Rubrivirga marina: one gene and its partner. The protein of the gene in region 1 interacts with the protein of each later gene in a pairwise test. Links are inferred from orthologs where the notes say so. Each region holds a gene or a part of one and is shown in the gene's direction. Other genes may lie near its edges.

What was found.
Region 2: the proteins of BSZ37_RS03015 (region 1) and mtgA interact in binary tests that used the Escherichia coli proteins (3 or more experiments, as listed by UniProt). The link is inferred for Rubrivirga marina from one-to-one orthologs.

What each region holds. Positions count from the first base shown.
Region 1 is NZ_MQWD01000001.1:764,557-768,448, forward strand. Bases 59-2,962 are described here. They hold BSZ37_RS03015 (penicillin-binding transpeptidase domain-containing protein), read left to right. Parts: upstream 59-444; coding sequence 445-2,481; downstream 2,482-2,962. Other genes in these bases: BSZ37_RS03010 (hypothetical protein), read left to right, coding at 59-348; BSZ37_RS03020 (UDP-N-acetylmuramoyl-L-alanyl-D-glutamate--2,6-diaminopimelate ligase), read left to right, coding at 2,478-2,962. Also shown: more of BSZ37_RS03010, read left to right, coding at 1-58; more of BSZ37_RS03020, read left to right, coding at 2,963-3,892. UniProt on the Escherichia coli protein: Essential cell division protein that catalyzes cross-linking of the peptidoglycan cell wall at the division septum. Required for localization of FtsN.
Region 2 is NZ_MQWD01000001.1:4,179,666-4,188,243, forward strand. What follows is about bases 3,793-6,748. They hold mtgA (monofunctional biosynthetic peptidoglycan transglycosylase), read left to right. Parts: upstream 3,793-4,897; coding sequence 4,898-5,599; downstream 5,600-6,748. Other genes in these bases: BSZ37_RS22575 (NlpC/P60 family protein), read left to right, coding at 3,832-4,284; greA (transcription elongation factor GreA), read left to right, coding at 4,423-4,896; BSZ37_RS17875 (threonine aldolase family protein), read left to right, coding at 5,716-6,741. In the rest of the region: BSZ37_RS17845 (cation:proton antiporter domain-containing protein), read right to left, coding at 1-2,178; BSZ37_RS17850 (BrxA/BrxB family bacilliredoxin), read right to left, coding at 2,528-3,043; BSZ37_RS22210 (YtxH domain-containing protein), read right to left, coding at 3,098-3,400; BSZ37_RS17880 (hypothetical protein), read left to right, coding at 6,856-7,419; BSZ37_RS17885 (patatin-like phospholipase family protein), read right to left, coding at 7,489-8,578. UniProt on the Escherichia coli protein: Peptidoglycan polymerase that catalyzes glycan chain elongation from lipid-linked precursors. May play a role in peptidoglycan assembly during cell division in collaboration with other cell division proteins.

The sequences.
Region 1 (3,892 bases):
GGGGCGAAGCGGGCGAAGGCCGGCGCCAAGAAGGCCAAGAAGGAGGCGGAGAAGAAGATCCGCCGGGCACGGCCGCTCGACGCCGTCCCCAGCCTCCGCTTCGGGCTGACGACGCTGGCGGTCTGCCTCGTGCTCACCCTTTTCCTCGGCCACGCCTACGCCACGCGCGCCACGCTCGACGCGCTCCAGGAGGCCCGCCGCGACAACGAGCGGCTCCGCCTGACGCACCAGCGCCTCCAAGGCGACGTCGACCGGATGATGGGCCCCCGCGCCGTCATGTCCGAGGCGGCCGCCCTCGGCCTCGAAGAAGGCATCGCCTACGGCCCCACGATCCGCCTCGACGACTAGCCGACTCGGCGCCCCGTAAGGCGCCTCCTCACGTAGCCCCTGCCTCCCATCGCCGCTCGCGACTCCATCCTCACCCGCCTCTACGGCGTCTTCGTGGTGCTCCTGGCGCTGCCGGTCCTCGTGGCCGCGCAGCTCGTCCGGATCCACCTCGCGGACGGCGACGAGCTGCGCGCGCAGGGCGAGCGGCAGTCGGAGAGCGTGATCGAGCTCGCGGCGCAGCGGGGCGCGATCCTCGACCGCCGCGGCCGGGCGCTCGTCGTCAACACGGCGCGGTTCGAAGTGGCGGCCGACCCGACGGTCGCCGGCTTCGAGGAGCGGGCCGACGAGCTCTACGCCCTCCTCGGCGAGCTCACGGGCCGGGGCACGAGCCACTTCCGCCAGCGCGTCGCCAACCGGTCCAGCCGCCAGTACGTCGTCCTCGTGCGTGACCTCGACGAGGCGTCGAAGGAGGCCCTCGACGCGGGCGGCTTCCGCGGGCTCATCGTCCAGGGCTCGTACCAGCGGCGCTACAACTACGGCGCGCGAGCGGCCCACGTGCTCGGCCACGTCACGCGCGACCTCCGCGGGGTGGCCGGCCTCGAGATGACGCTCGACGAGGCGCTCCAGGGCGCGCCCGGCCGGCAGGCCGTCCAGCGCGACCGCCGCGGCCACGTTCGCGCCGTCGTCGGCGGGACGCGCGTGGAGCCGCGCCAGGGCGACAACGTGGTCCTGACCATCGACCTCGTGCGGCAGGCGATCCTCGAGGAGGAGCTCGCCCGCGGCGTCGAGGCGGCCGGGGCCGCCTGGGGCACGGCCGTCGCCCTCGACCCCAAGACGGGCGCGATCCTCGCGATGGCGAACGTCCCGACGTACGACCCGAACCGCGCCGGGGCCTACTCCGACGCCGCCCGCCGCAACCACGCCGTCGTCGACCGGATCGAGCCGGGCTCGACGTTCAAGCTGGTCACGGCCATCGCCGCCGTCGAGAGCGGGGCCGTCGCGCCGGAGGACGTGTTCGACACCGGCGCCGGCTGGCACGTCTTCCACGGGCGGACGGTCCAGGACGCCCACGCCTACGGCCGGATCACGTTCGCCCAGGCCATCGCCAAGTCGTCGAACATCGCGATGGCGCTGGCGGCCCAGCGGATCGGGCCGGGCCCGCTGTACGAGGCCGCCCGCGACCTCGGCTTCGGCCAGCCCACGTTCGTCGACCTCCCCGGCGAGGTGGCCGGCTCCCTCCGCAAGCCGGAGGACTGGAGCGGGGCCACGCTGACGTCGATGAGCCGCGGCTACGGCGTCGAGGTGACGCCGCTCCAGCTGGCCGTCGCCTACAGCGCGTTCGCCAACGGCGGCCTCCTCGTTCGCCCCTTTATCGTGGCCGAGCGGCGCGACCCGGCGACCGGGCGCGTCGTGTGGCAGGCGCCGCAGGACTCGGTCCGCCGCGCGTTCCGCGCCGAGACGGCCGAGCGGCTGATGCCCCACTTCGAGGCCGTCGTCAGCGAGGACGGCACGGCGGAGCGGGCGGCCGTCGAGGGCCTCCGGATCGCCGGCAAGACGGGCACGGCACAGCGCGCCGTCGGCGGCGGCTACTCGCGGACGTACCGGGCCTCGTTCGTCGGGATGTTCCCGGTCGAGGACCCCGAGGTCGTGCTCGCCATCGTCCTCGACCGACCGACGAACGGCTACGGGGGTGGGACCGTCGCCGCGCCCATCTTCGGCGCTACGGCACGCCGCTGGATCGGCACGTTTCCGACGATCGCCGAGCGCGTGGCGCCGTCCGGGATGATCGCCGCGCGGACCGGCGCGCTCGTCCCCGACATCGACGGGCTCCCGGCCACGCTCGCCGCCCAGCGCGCCCGCGCCGAGGGCCTCCGCGTGCGCTACGACGAGGACCTCCCGTGGCGGACCGTCTCCGCGCGCGTCGAGACCGACTCGCTCGACCTCCGCGACCCACTCCGCCTCGACGCCTCCGACGAGGTGGCCGAGGGCCGGATGCCCGACCTCCGCGGTCGGAGCGTCCGCGAGGCCGTCGCGTGGCTCCGCTCGCTCGGCGTCGACGCCCGCGTCCGCGGGCACGGCGTCGTCCGCCGCCAGTCCGTCGCCCCGGCGCGCCCGCTGCCCGCGACGGTCGCGCTCACCGCCTCGAGACGATGAGCGCGCTCCACGACCAGGCCCCCGCGGTCCACAACGCGCCCGTCGCGCTCGCCGAGTTGGCGACGCGGCTGCGCGAGCGCGGCCTCCTCGCCGGCGACGTCGCCGGCCCGACGGACGCGCTCATCCAGGACGTCACGATTGACAGCCGCCGCGCGGCCCCCGGGGTTGTGTTCGCGGCCATCTCCGCCGATACCCACACGGGCCGTGACGGCCACGACTTCGTCGACGACGCGCTCGCGCGCGGCGCCTCGGCGGTCCTCGTCTCCGACGAGTGGCTGCAGGGACGCCCCGAGGCGGCGTCGGCCCCGGTACCCTTGGGGAAGGGTGAGCGTCTCCCCGGCGCGGCTCTCGTTCCGGCAACGGATTCGAGAGCCGCGCTGGCGGAGATCGCGGCGGACGTCTACGGGCGGCCCGGCGACGCGCTCGCCCTCCTCGGCGTGACCGGCACGAACGGCAAGACCACGACGGTCTTCCTGCTTCACCATCTGTTGACCTCGCTCGGTCAGACCGCCGGCCTCGTCGGGACCGTCGAGAACCGGATCGGCGCCGAGCGCTACGCAACGCAGTTCACGACGCCCGAGGCGCCGGCCCTCCAGCGCCTGTTGCGGGCGATGGTCGAGGCCGGCTGCTCCCATGCCGCGATGGAGGTTTCGAGCCACGGGCTCGCCCTCGACCGCGTCCGCACGCTGCCCTTCCGCGTCGCCGTCTTTACGAACCTTACGCAGGACCACCTCGACTACCACCGGACGTTCGCCGAGTACGAGGCGGCCAAGAAGCGCCTATTCGACGGCCTCGGCGCCGACGCCGTCGCCGTCGTCAACGGCGACGACCCGGCGCACACGCGGATGACGGCCGGCACCGCCGCACGCGTCGTGACCTACGGCACGTCGGCGGGCGTCGACGTCCGCGTCGAGGTGATCGAGAACGCCGTCGACGGCCTCACGCTCCGCCTCGGCGGCGTCGAGCGGCGGTTCCGGATGGCGGGCCGGTTCAACGCCCTGAACCTCGCCGCAGCGTACGCGACCGGCGTCGCGCTCGGTTTTGCCGAGTCCGCCTGCCTCGACGCGCTCGCCGAGGCGCCCGGCGTGCCCGGCCGGTTCGAGACGGTCCGCGCCGGCGGCGTCCTCGGCGTGGTCGACTACGCGCACACGCCGGACGCGCTCGACAACGTCCTCCAGACCGCTCGCGAGATCGTGCCCGAGGGCCGCCGGCTCTGGGCCGTGTTCGGCTGCGGCGGCGACCGCGACGCCGGGAAGCGCCCGCTCATGGCCCGGGTCGCCGAACGGATCGCCGACCGCGTCGTGATCACCTCCGACAACCCGCGGACGGAAGCCCCCGACGCCATCCTCGACGATGTCGAGGCCGGGCTGGAGCGTCCCGACGCCGCCCTCCGCATCACCGACCGCGCGGC
Region 2 (8,578 bases), 3.4 Mb from region 1 along the record:
CACGTCGGCGAGCCGTTCCGCGACCTCGGCCGGGAGCGCGTCTCCGAGCGCCTGTCGGAAGAGGCCGGCCGGCTCGTCCGCGTGGAGACCGAGGCGGACGGAGTCGGGGCGGAGCCGGTCGAGGAAGGCCCGGTCGCCGCTCGTGAGGCCCGACGGGAGGATGGCCGAGACGGGCACCTGGCCGGGGAACACGACGAACAGCGAGAGGTCCGGGTGCCGCCGGGCGAGCACGCGGGGGAGCCGGTCGAGCGAGGCGCGCCACGCGATGGCGCCCTGCCGAGCCGAGATCAGCGCGAGCGCGTCGGTCGGGCGCAGCGAGGCGTCGAGCGTGGTGGGGAGGTCGCCCCACCGGTCGAGGGGTCGGACCTCGGGGGCCGGCCCGCCGCGCCGCGCGCGGGCGAACGCCTCCCGGACGGCCTCGGCGTACGGCGCCGGCGTGAGCGCGACGACCTCGGCGCCGGCGCGTGCCGCCAGTCCGAGGAGGGTCGCCGCCGCGGCCCGAAACCCGGGCTCGAGTTCGGCCAGGGGCGGCACGGCCACGAGCAGGCGCCGGATCGTCGCCGGCGGGCGCGTCTCGCGGGCGATGAGCACGGCCGTCGGCGTCTCGCGGAGGACGCGGTCGGGGACGCTGCCGAACAGGACGCGGGCCGCCGTCGCGCTCCCGTCCCAGCCCATGACCAGGAGCGACGCCCGCGTCTCGGCCGCGGCCCGGGCGAGGGCGCGCGCCACGTTCGACTCGACGCGGACGAGCGGGAGCACCGGCACCTCGGCCCCGGCGGCGTGGACGACGGCGGCCGACAGCGTCCGCTCCCCCATCGCCACGGCCGCCGACTGGTCCGGCCCGCCCTGCACGACGGTCACGGCCGCCAGCGGCGCCGCCGCGTCCGGCCCGCGGGCCAGCATCGCGAGGTCGACGAGCGCCTCGGCCGTCGCCGGGTTCGCCAGCGACACGAGCACGCGGTCGCGGGCGTCGCGGGCGTCCGGGACCCGCTCGGATGCCGCCTGCGCCAGCCGCCGCCCCGCCCGCTCGACGACGACCGGCCCGACCACGCACGTCACGAACACCATCGCGATCGTCCCGTTCAGCACGGCACCGTCGAACAGCCCGACCTCGACCCCGACAAGCACGGCCGCGAGCGTCGCCGCCGCCTGCGGGACCGTCAGACCGAACGCGAGGCGGACCTCGTCGGCCGAGAACCCGAACACGGGGCGCAGGAGGAGCGCCGCCGTGCCCTTCGTCACGAGCAGCGTCCCGGTCATCGCGAGGGCGACGGTCCACGCCCGGGCCGCGCCCGCCTCGGCGAACGCGCCGAGGTCGACGAGCATCCCCGTCGAGAGGAGGAAGAACGGGACGAAGAGCGCCGTCCCGAAAAAGCCGATCCGGTTCATGAGGGGCCCGCCCTCGGGCACGAGCCGGTTCAGCCCGAGCCCCGCCAGGAACGCCCCGATGATCGGCTCGACGCCGAGCGCCTCGACGCCGAGCGCGCACACGAACACGGCGGCGAGGACGAACACGAACTCGATCGTCGCGTCCTGCGCCGCGGTCCGGAAGAACCACGCGCCGAGCCGCGGGAGCCCCCACAGCACGATGCCGCCCACCACGAGCAGCGCCCCGGCCACGCGCACGAACACGAGCGCATCGAAGCCCCCGCCCTCCCGCGCCCCCGTCGCCACGACGGCGAGCACGAGGAGCGCGAGCGTGTCGGTCAGGATGGTCGCGCCGACGGCCGTCGTCGTGGCCCGCTCCTTCTGGAGCCCGAGGCGGGCCGCCGCGGGGTAGGCCAACAGCGTGTGGCTGGCGAAGACGCTCCCGAGAAGGACGGCGGCCGGCCACCCCATGCCCAGCACGAGCCGGCCGACGAGCGCTCCCACGATCTGGGGCAGCACGAACGTCGCCGCGCCGAACCCGAGGCTCCGCGCCTTCCCCTCCTCCAGCTCGTGGAGGTCGATCTCCAGGCCCGCCAAGAACATGATGTACAGGAGCCCGATGGTCCCGAGGAGGACCATCGTCGGGTCACGGTCGAGCACGCCGAGCGCGTGCGGCCCCAGCGCGACGCCGGCCGCCAGCAGCACGACGGCCGACGGCACGCCGCGCCGGGCGACGAGCGGCGCCGCCAGCAGGATGAGCAGCACGACCGTAAAGACGGCGACCGGCTCGGTAAGGGGGAGGTCGTGCATGCGAGCGGGGCGCCGGGAGACCACGCCCCCGCGGGCGCGCCCCGAACGACGACGCGGCCCGCCGGATCCCTCCGCCTCGGGGCGGTGCCGCGGGCACGCACGTCCCTCCCTGTCATCCCGAGGAGCGAGCGACGAGAGACCTGGCGTCCGCCTCCCCGGCGCGTCAAGGACCTAGGCGGCGGACGATCAGCGATCCCCCGCGTCGCCCAGGATGGCATGGTGAGGGGCCGAGGTCGAGGATTGAGAAACGCGACCTCCCCACCCCGCACGCGACCGAGGCGGACGTCCTCGAAAAAAAAGCCCCTCGGCCGGGCGGGCCGAGGGGCATCGAAGCGGGTTGCCGGATCCGCTACATGATCGAGCGGAACGTGGCCGGCAGGCCCGGCGATTGAGGCGTGGCGGCCTCGGGGCGGAGCGGCTCGTCGGGCGCATCCTGGGCGTCGGCGCCACAGAACGTCTCGAACGCCGTCTTGAGATCGGCGGCGATGGCGCTCGCCGAGCGGCCCTCGATGTGGCGGCGCTCGATGGCGAAGACGGGGTCGCCGTCCTTCAACAAGAACATCGACGGGCTCGACGGCTGGATCCCCGCGAGGTACTCGCGGAGGCGGCTCGTGGCCTCGGTGTCCTGGCCGGCGAAGACGGTCACGGTCCGGTCGGGCTGGGTCTCGACGCCCTGCGCGAGAGCGATGGCCGGGCGGGCGTTCGCCGCGGCGCAGCCGCACACGGAGTTGACGATGGCGAGCGTCGTCCCGCTCTGGGCCTCGTCGATGAGGGCATCGACGTCGTCGGCGGTGCGGAGCTCGCGGACGCCGAGGCGGGTGAGTTCGTCGCGCATGGGGGCGACGAGCGGTTCGGGGTACGGCATGGGTGGGGGGAAGAAGTCGGGGGTTCGGGAGGGACGCGGGCGGCGGCCTTGAGCTTACGACCGGCCCGTGTGGAGGTCGTCCAGCACGTCGCGCGCGTCGACGACGTCCAAGTCGCCGGCGAGCGGGACGTGGCGCTCGGAGAGTTGGCGGACGCGGTCGCGGGCCGCGTCGGCGAGCGGCTCGGTGAGGCCCGCGGCGCGGGCACGCGTGGCATCGGCGGCCCCTCGGGCGGTCCCGGCGAGGCGCTGGCGGGTCGCGCCGCCCGCGTCGGGCGCCAGGAGGAGGCCGATGCCCAAGCCCGCCGCGAAGGCGAAGCCGGCGAGCAGGAGACGGTCGGCGAGGTCGATCGGGCGCATGACGGTGCGGGCCTTTAGGTTCGGGGCGTGGAGGGCGATACCGGTAAGGTCTCCGTTCACTTGGGCCTAACCCGGCATTGACAGGAGGTCCGCGTGGGGGTTTCCCTCCCTTCACGGATTCAGCGTAGTTTCCTACGACCCCACCACCCCCGTTCCTTCCGCTTATGCCCTGGTCTCTACGCCGCGCGGCGTCCCTCGCCGCCGCCGTCGCGCTGACGGGTCTCGCAACTCCCGTCACCGCTCAGACCGGCCCCGGCGCTCCGACCGTCTCCGCAGCGCCCTCGCAGGACGCCTCGGAAACGGCCGCGCCCCGACGCCGGCCCCTCCCGCGCACCGCTCGCACGACGAGCGCCCGAACGCGCCCCACACCCCGTACCGCCCGCCGGGACACCATCCAGGTTCCGGTCGCCCCGGTCTCCTCGCGCCCCGAGATGCGTGAGATGGGCGCCGAGTCGGCCGTCCTCCGCGTCGCCCGCCGCGACGCGTTCCTCCGAGACGCCGCCCCGAACTGGCTCGGCATCCCCTACCGCTGGGGCGGCTCGACCCGCCGCGGCATCGACTGCTCGGCGTTCGTCCAGCAGTACGTCCGGGAGACGCTCGGCATCGAGCTCCCGCGGACGACGGCCAGCCAGCGCTACGAGGGCGTGCCGATCGAGGAGGACCAGCTCCAGGCCGGCGACCTCGTGTTCTTCCGCCGCCGCGGCGTCCGTCACGTCGGCGTGTACCTCTCCGAGGGCGACTTTATCCACGCCTCCTCGAGCCGTGGCGTGACGATCTCGAATCTGGCCTCCGATTACTGGACGCGGTACTACTGGATGTCGCGCCGGATCGTGACTGAGCCGTCCGGCCGGATGCCGACGCCCCGCTCCGGCGCCCGCGGCTAGGCCTCCCCGCCACCGCCGCCTTGCGCGTTCGGGCGGCGGCGGCGTTATCTTGTGCGTGTTCCCCGCATCCCGGCGCCCGCGTCGGGATGCGGTTTTTTTCCCGGTCTCTGCCGGCCCTGTCCGGACCTCATTCCTGCCATGAGCTCCACCGTCTACCTCACCGCCGAAGGGCTCCAGAAGCTCAAGGACGACCTCCATCACGCCAAGACCGTCGAGCGTCCGAAGATCTCTCAGGACATCGCCGAGGCCCGCGCCCAGGGCGACCTCTCGGAGAACGCGGAGTACGACGCGGCCAAGGAAGCGCAGGGCCTCCTCGAGGCGCGCATCGCCAAGCTGGAGACCACGGTCGCGAACGCCCGCGTCGTCAACGAGGACGAGGTCGACGCGTCGAAGGCGCGGATCCTCTCGAACGTCCGCGTGATGAACAAGAAGGCCAACAAGGAGGCGACGTACACGCTCGTCGCGGCCCAGGAGGCCGACCTCAAGCAGAACCGGATCTCGGTCGAGAGCCCGATCGGGAAGGCCCTCCTCGGGCAGGAGGTCGGCGACGTCGTGTCGGTGAAGGTGCCGGCCGGGACGGTCCAGTTCGAGATCCTCGACATCACGCGGTAAGGTGGCGCGCACCAAGAGCGGCCGGCGCGGACCGCTCGGGTGGCTCTGGGCGGTCGTCCGATGGACGGCGGCCGTCGTCGTCGGGTACGTCCTGGCGTGCGCGCTCCTCCTGCTCGCGTACCGCTGGATCGAGCCGCCGGCCACAACCGTCCAGCTCCAGCGGATCGTCGAGGCCGCGATCGCCGGCGAGCCGTTCGACCTCCAGTACCGGCCGGTGCCCGAGGCGGGCCAGGACGTGGACGTCCGCCACGCCGTCGTCGCGAGTGAGGACGCCCGGTTCTACACGCACGGCGGGTTCGACACCGAGGAGCTCCGCCGCGCCCGCGAGGACGCCATCCGCACCGGCCGCCCCATGCGCGGGGCGTCGACGATTACGCAGCAGCTCGTCAAGAACCTCTTCCTCACGACGCACCGCTCGGTGGTCCGCAAGGGGATGGAGATCCCGTTGACGTTCCTGGCCGAGTGGATCCTCCCGAAGGACCGGATCCTCACGCTCTACCTCGACGTGGCCGAGTGGGGCCCCGGCGTGTTCGGCATCGAGGCCGCCGCGGCGTACCACTACGGCACGTCGGCAGCGTCGCTGACGCGCGAGCAGTCGGCCCGGCTGGCGGCGTGCCTCCCCGCCCCGCTCGAACGCCGTCCGCAGGACATGGGCCGGACGTCGGCGCGCATCCTCACCCGCATGCGCCAGATGGGATGGTAGGTGAACTGGGAGATGTGCGATCGGGTGATTGCAGATCGGTCTCGACCGCGACGCATCGCCCTCCCCCCCGCCTGCGCACGACCCACGCGACCCCACCTCCGATCCTCAATCCTCCGATGGTCGACCTCCGTTCCGACACCGTGACCCGCCCCACCTCGGCGATGCGCAGGGCGATGGCCGAGGCCGAGGTGGGCGACGACGTGTTCGGGGAGGACCCGACGGTAAAGCGGCTCGAAGCACGCGTCGCGGAGATGCTCGGGAAAGAGGCCGCCCTCTTCGTGCCGTCGGGCGTGATGGGCAACCAGATCGCGATCCGCGTCCACACGCGGCCGGCGGACGAGGTCGTGGTCGCCGAGCGGAGCCACATCTATCACTACGAAGGCGCGGCGCCGGCGGCGCTGTGGGGCGTCCAGCTCCGTCCCGTCGGGGACCTCTCGGGCGTGCTGACCGTGCCCGACGTCGAGGCCGTCGTGCAGGGCGCGCACGACTGGGAGGCGCGGACGCGGCTCGTGTGCCTTGAGAACACGATCAACAAAGCCGGCGGAGTGGCCGTGCCACTCGACGCGATCACGCCCGTCGCGGAGGCGGCGCGAGCCCATGGGCTGGCCCTCCACCTCGACGGCGCCCGCCTGTGGAACGCGGCCGTCGCGCTCTGCGAGACGCCCGCAGCGCTGTCGGCGCCGTTCGACACCGTCAACGTGTGCCTGTCGAAGGGGCTCGGCGCGCCCGTCGGATCGGTGCTGGCCGGGCCGGCCGACCTCGTCCGCGAGGCGAGGCGCGTGCGGAAGCTCCTCGGCGGCGGGATGCGTCAGGTCGGCGTGCTCGCCGCCGCCGCCCTCGTCGCCCTCGACGACTTCGAGCGCGACGACCACGCGCTCGTCCGCGCCGACCACGCCCGGGCCCGGCGCCTCGCCGACGTGATCGAAGACGTAGGGCTCGCGCTCGTCCAACCGCCCGACACGAACATCGTCCTGTTCGAGACGCCCGAGCCCGCGTCCGAGGCCGTCGCGGGGCTGGAGGCGGCCGGCGTCCGGACGGTCGCGTTCGGCCCCCACGCCGTCCGCGCGATCCTCCACCGCGATGTCGACGCCGCCGCCGTCGAGCAGGCCGCTGGCGCGATCCGCCAGCGCTACCCCCGGTAAAACAGACCGTTGCCTGGGGGCCCGACTCACCTAACCCCAGGGAGAATCCCGACTTGGCCCGCGTCTGGAACCGCTTACTTCATCGAGGCTACACAGTGCCCTCCCCCGCACGCGATGTCTACGTGGTCTCAGGTGTTCGACGATGACCGGGTCCTCGAAGAGGCCCGGGGCAAGGCGCGTCGGTGCGTCGTCGTGTTCGCGCTCGTCGCCGGCGCCCTCGTCTCGGCCGCTCCCCTCGCGGCGCTGTGGGAGATCACCGACGCCGCGTCGGTCGCCATCTTCTGCGGCACGCTCCTCGCGCTGTGCGCGGCCGTCGCGATGGTGACGCTGGCCCGGGAGTACCGCCGCCTCTGGCGCATCGAGCTGTCCGTCCGCCGGTTCGTCGGACACGACGCGGCCGGGCGCCGACGCGTGGTCGCGTGGGCCAAGGTCGTCCGCCTCGACGTCCTCGACGATGGCCTCGTCGTGACCGGTCGGGACGAGGCCGGTCACGGCACTCAGCTCACGGTCTCGGCACGGATGCCGAACTACACGGCGCTCGCCCACCGCGCCGTCGAGTACGCCGAGGCGCACGGCCGCATGATCTGCATCGACGGCACGCCCGTCTCCGACCTCGACCTCGTCGCGCTCTTCCCGACGCTCTGCGAGACCATCAAGCGCGCGCCGTCCCGCCTCTGAGCGCACGGGAGGGACGAGGCGCACGGCGCCGCCCGCCTCGACGCCGTCGCCGAGGCGGACCGACGGGCCTCACGCCTCCAGGAACGCCGCGATCTCGTCGGCCTGGCGCTCGGCGTCGGCCTCGCCGATCTGGAGGAGGGCCTCGACGTAGGCCGGGTCGAACCCGAGCATCGAGAGCCAGTCGGGGCTCCGGCCGTCGCCCGACGACAGGCCGCCCATCACGAGGCGCATCGACGGCGGCAACCGGGGCTCGTAGCCGACCGCCAGCGTGGCCAGGTCGACCGACGGCCGGAGCACGAGGAGTTCGACCGGCCGGAACCCGTTCCACTCGCCGCGCGGCGTCGAGGCCACGAGCGCGTTGATCCGGCGGAGCGTCTGGGCGTCGCGGTCGAGGACGTCGAGGAAGACCGCGTTCATGAGGATGCCTAGGACGCGCGTCGGCGGTGGGTACGCGTCGACCTTGGGGGCGTCCGCCTCGGCACGGCTCGGGCCGTAGCGCGTGTTGACGACGAGGATCTTGTCGGCGCCGAGGTGGAGGGCCGGCGAGAGCGGGGCCGTCAGCCGGATGCCGCCGTCGCCGTACCAACCGTGGCCCAGCGCCTCGTTCTCGATGGCGACGGCCGGGAAGAAAAACGGGAGCGCCGCGCTCGCGAGCACGTGCTCGGGCTGGAGCTTCGTGCGGACGGCCCGGCGCATCGGTCGGTCCCACGGCTCGATCCCCTCGCCCTGGACCCACGTGACCGACTGGCCCGAGGTGTACGACGTCGTCGTGATGGCGAACGCGCCGAGGTGGCCCTCGCGGACGGCGCGGTCGACGCCCTCCATCGGCTCGCCGGCGGCCCCGAGGTGGCCCTCCACGAACTCCTTCAACGGCGTCGTGTCGAGGAAGCCCCCCTCGGCCGGCGGCGAGACCTCGTCGGGGCGGCGGACGAACCGGGCGAGTGCCTGGGGGACGGTCGGCCGGTCGAGGCGGTAGACGTGGTCGGCCCGGAGGTCGCGCCAGACGTCCACCAGCCGGTCGACGGCGACGGGGAACGGGTCCTGCGCCGAGGCGGCCAGGAACGCCCCGTTGAGCGCGCCGGCCGAGACGCCCGTGAGGATGTCCGGCCGGAAGTCGGGCGCGAGGCGGGCGAGGCCGCGGAGGACGCCGGCCTGGTAC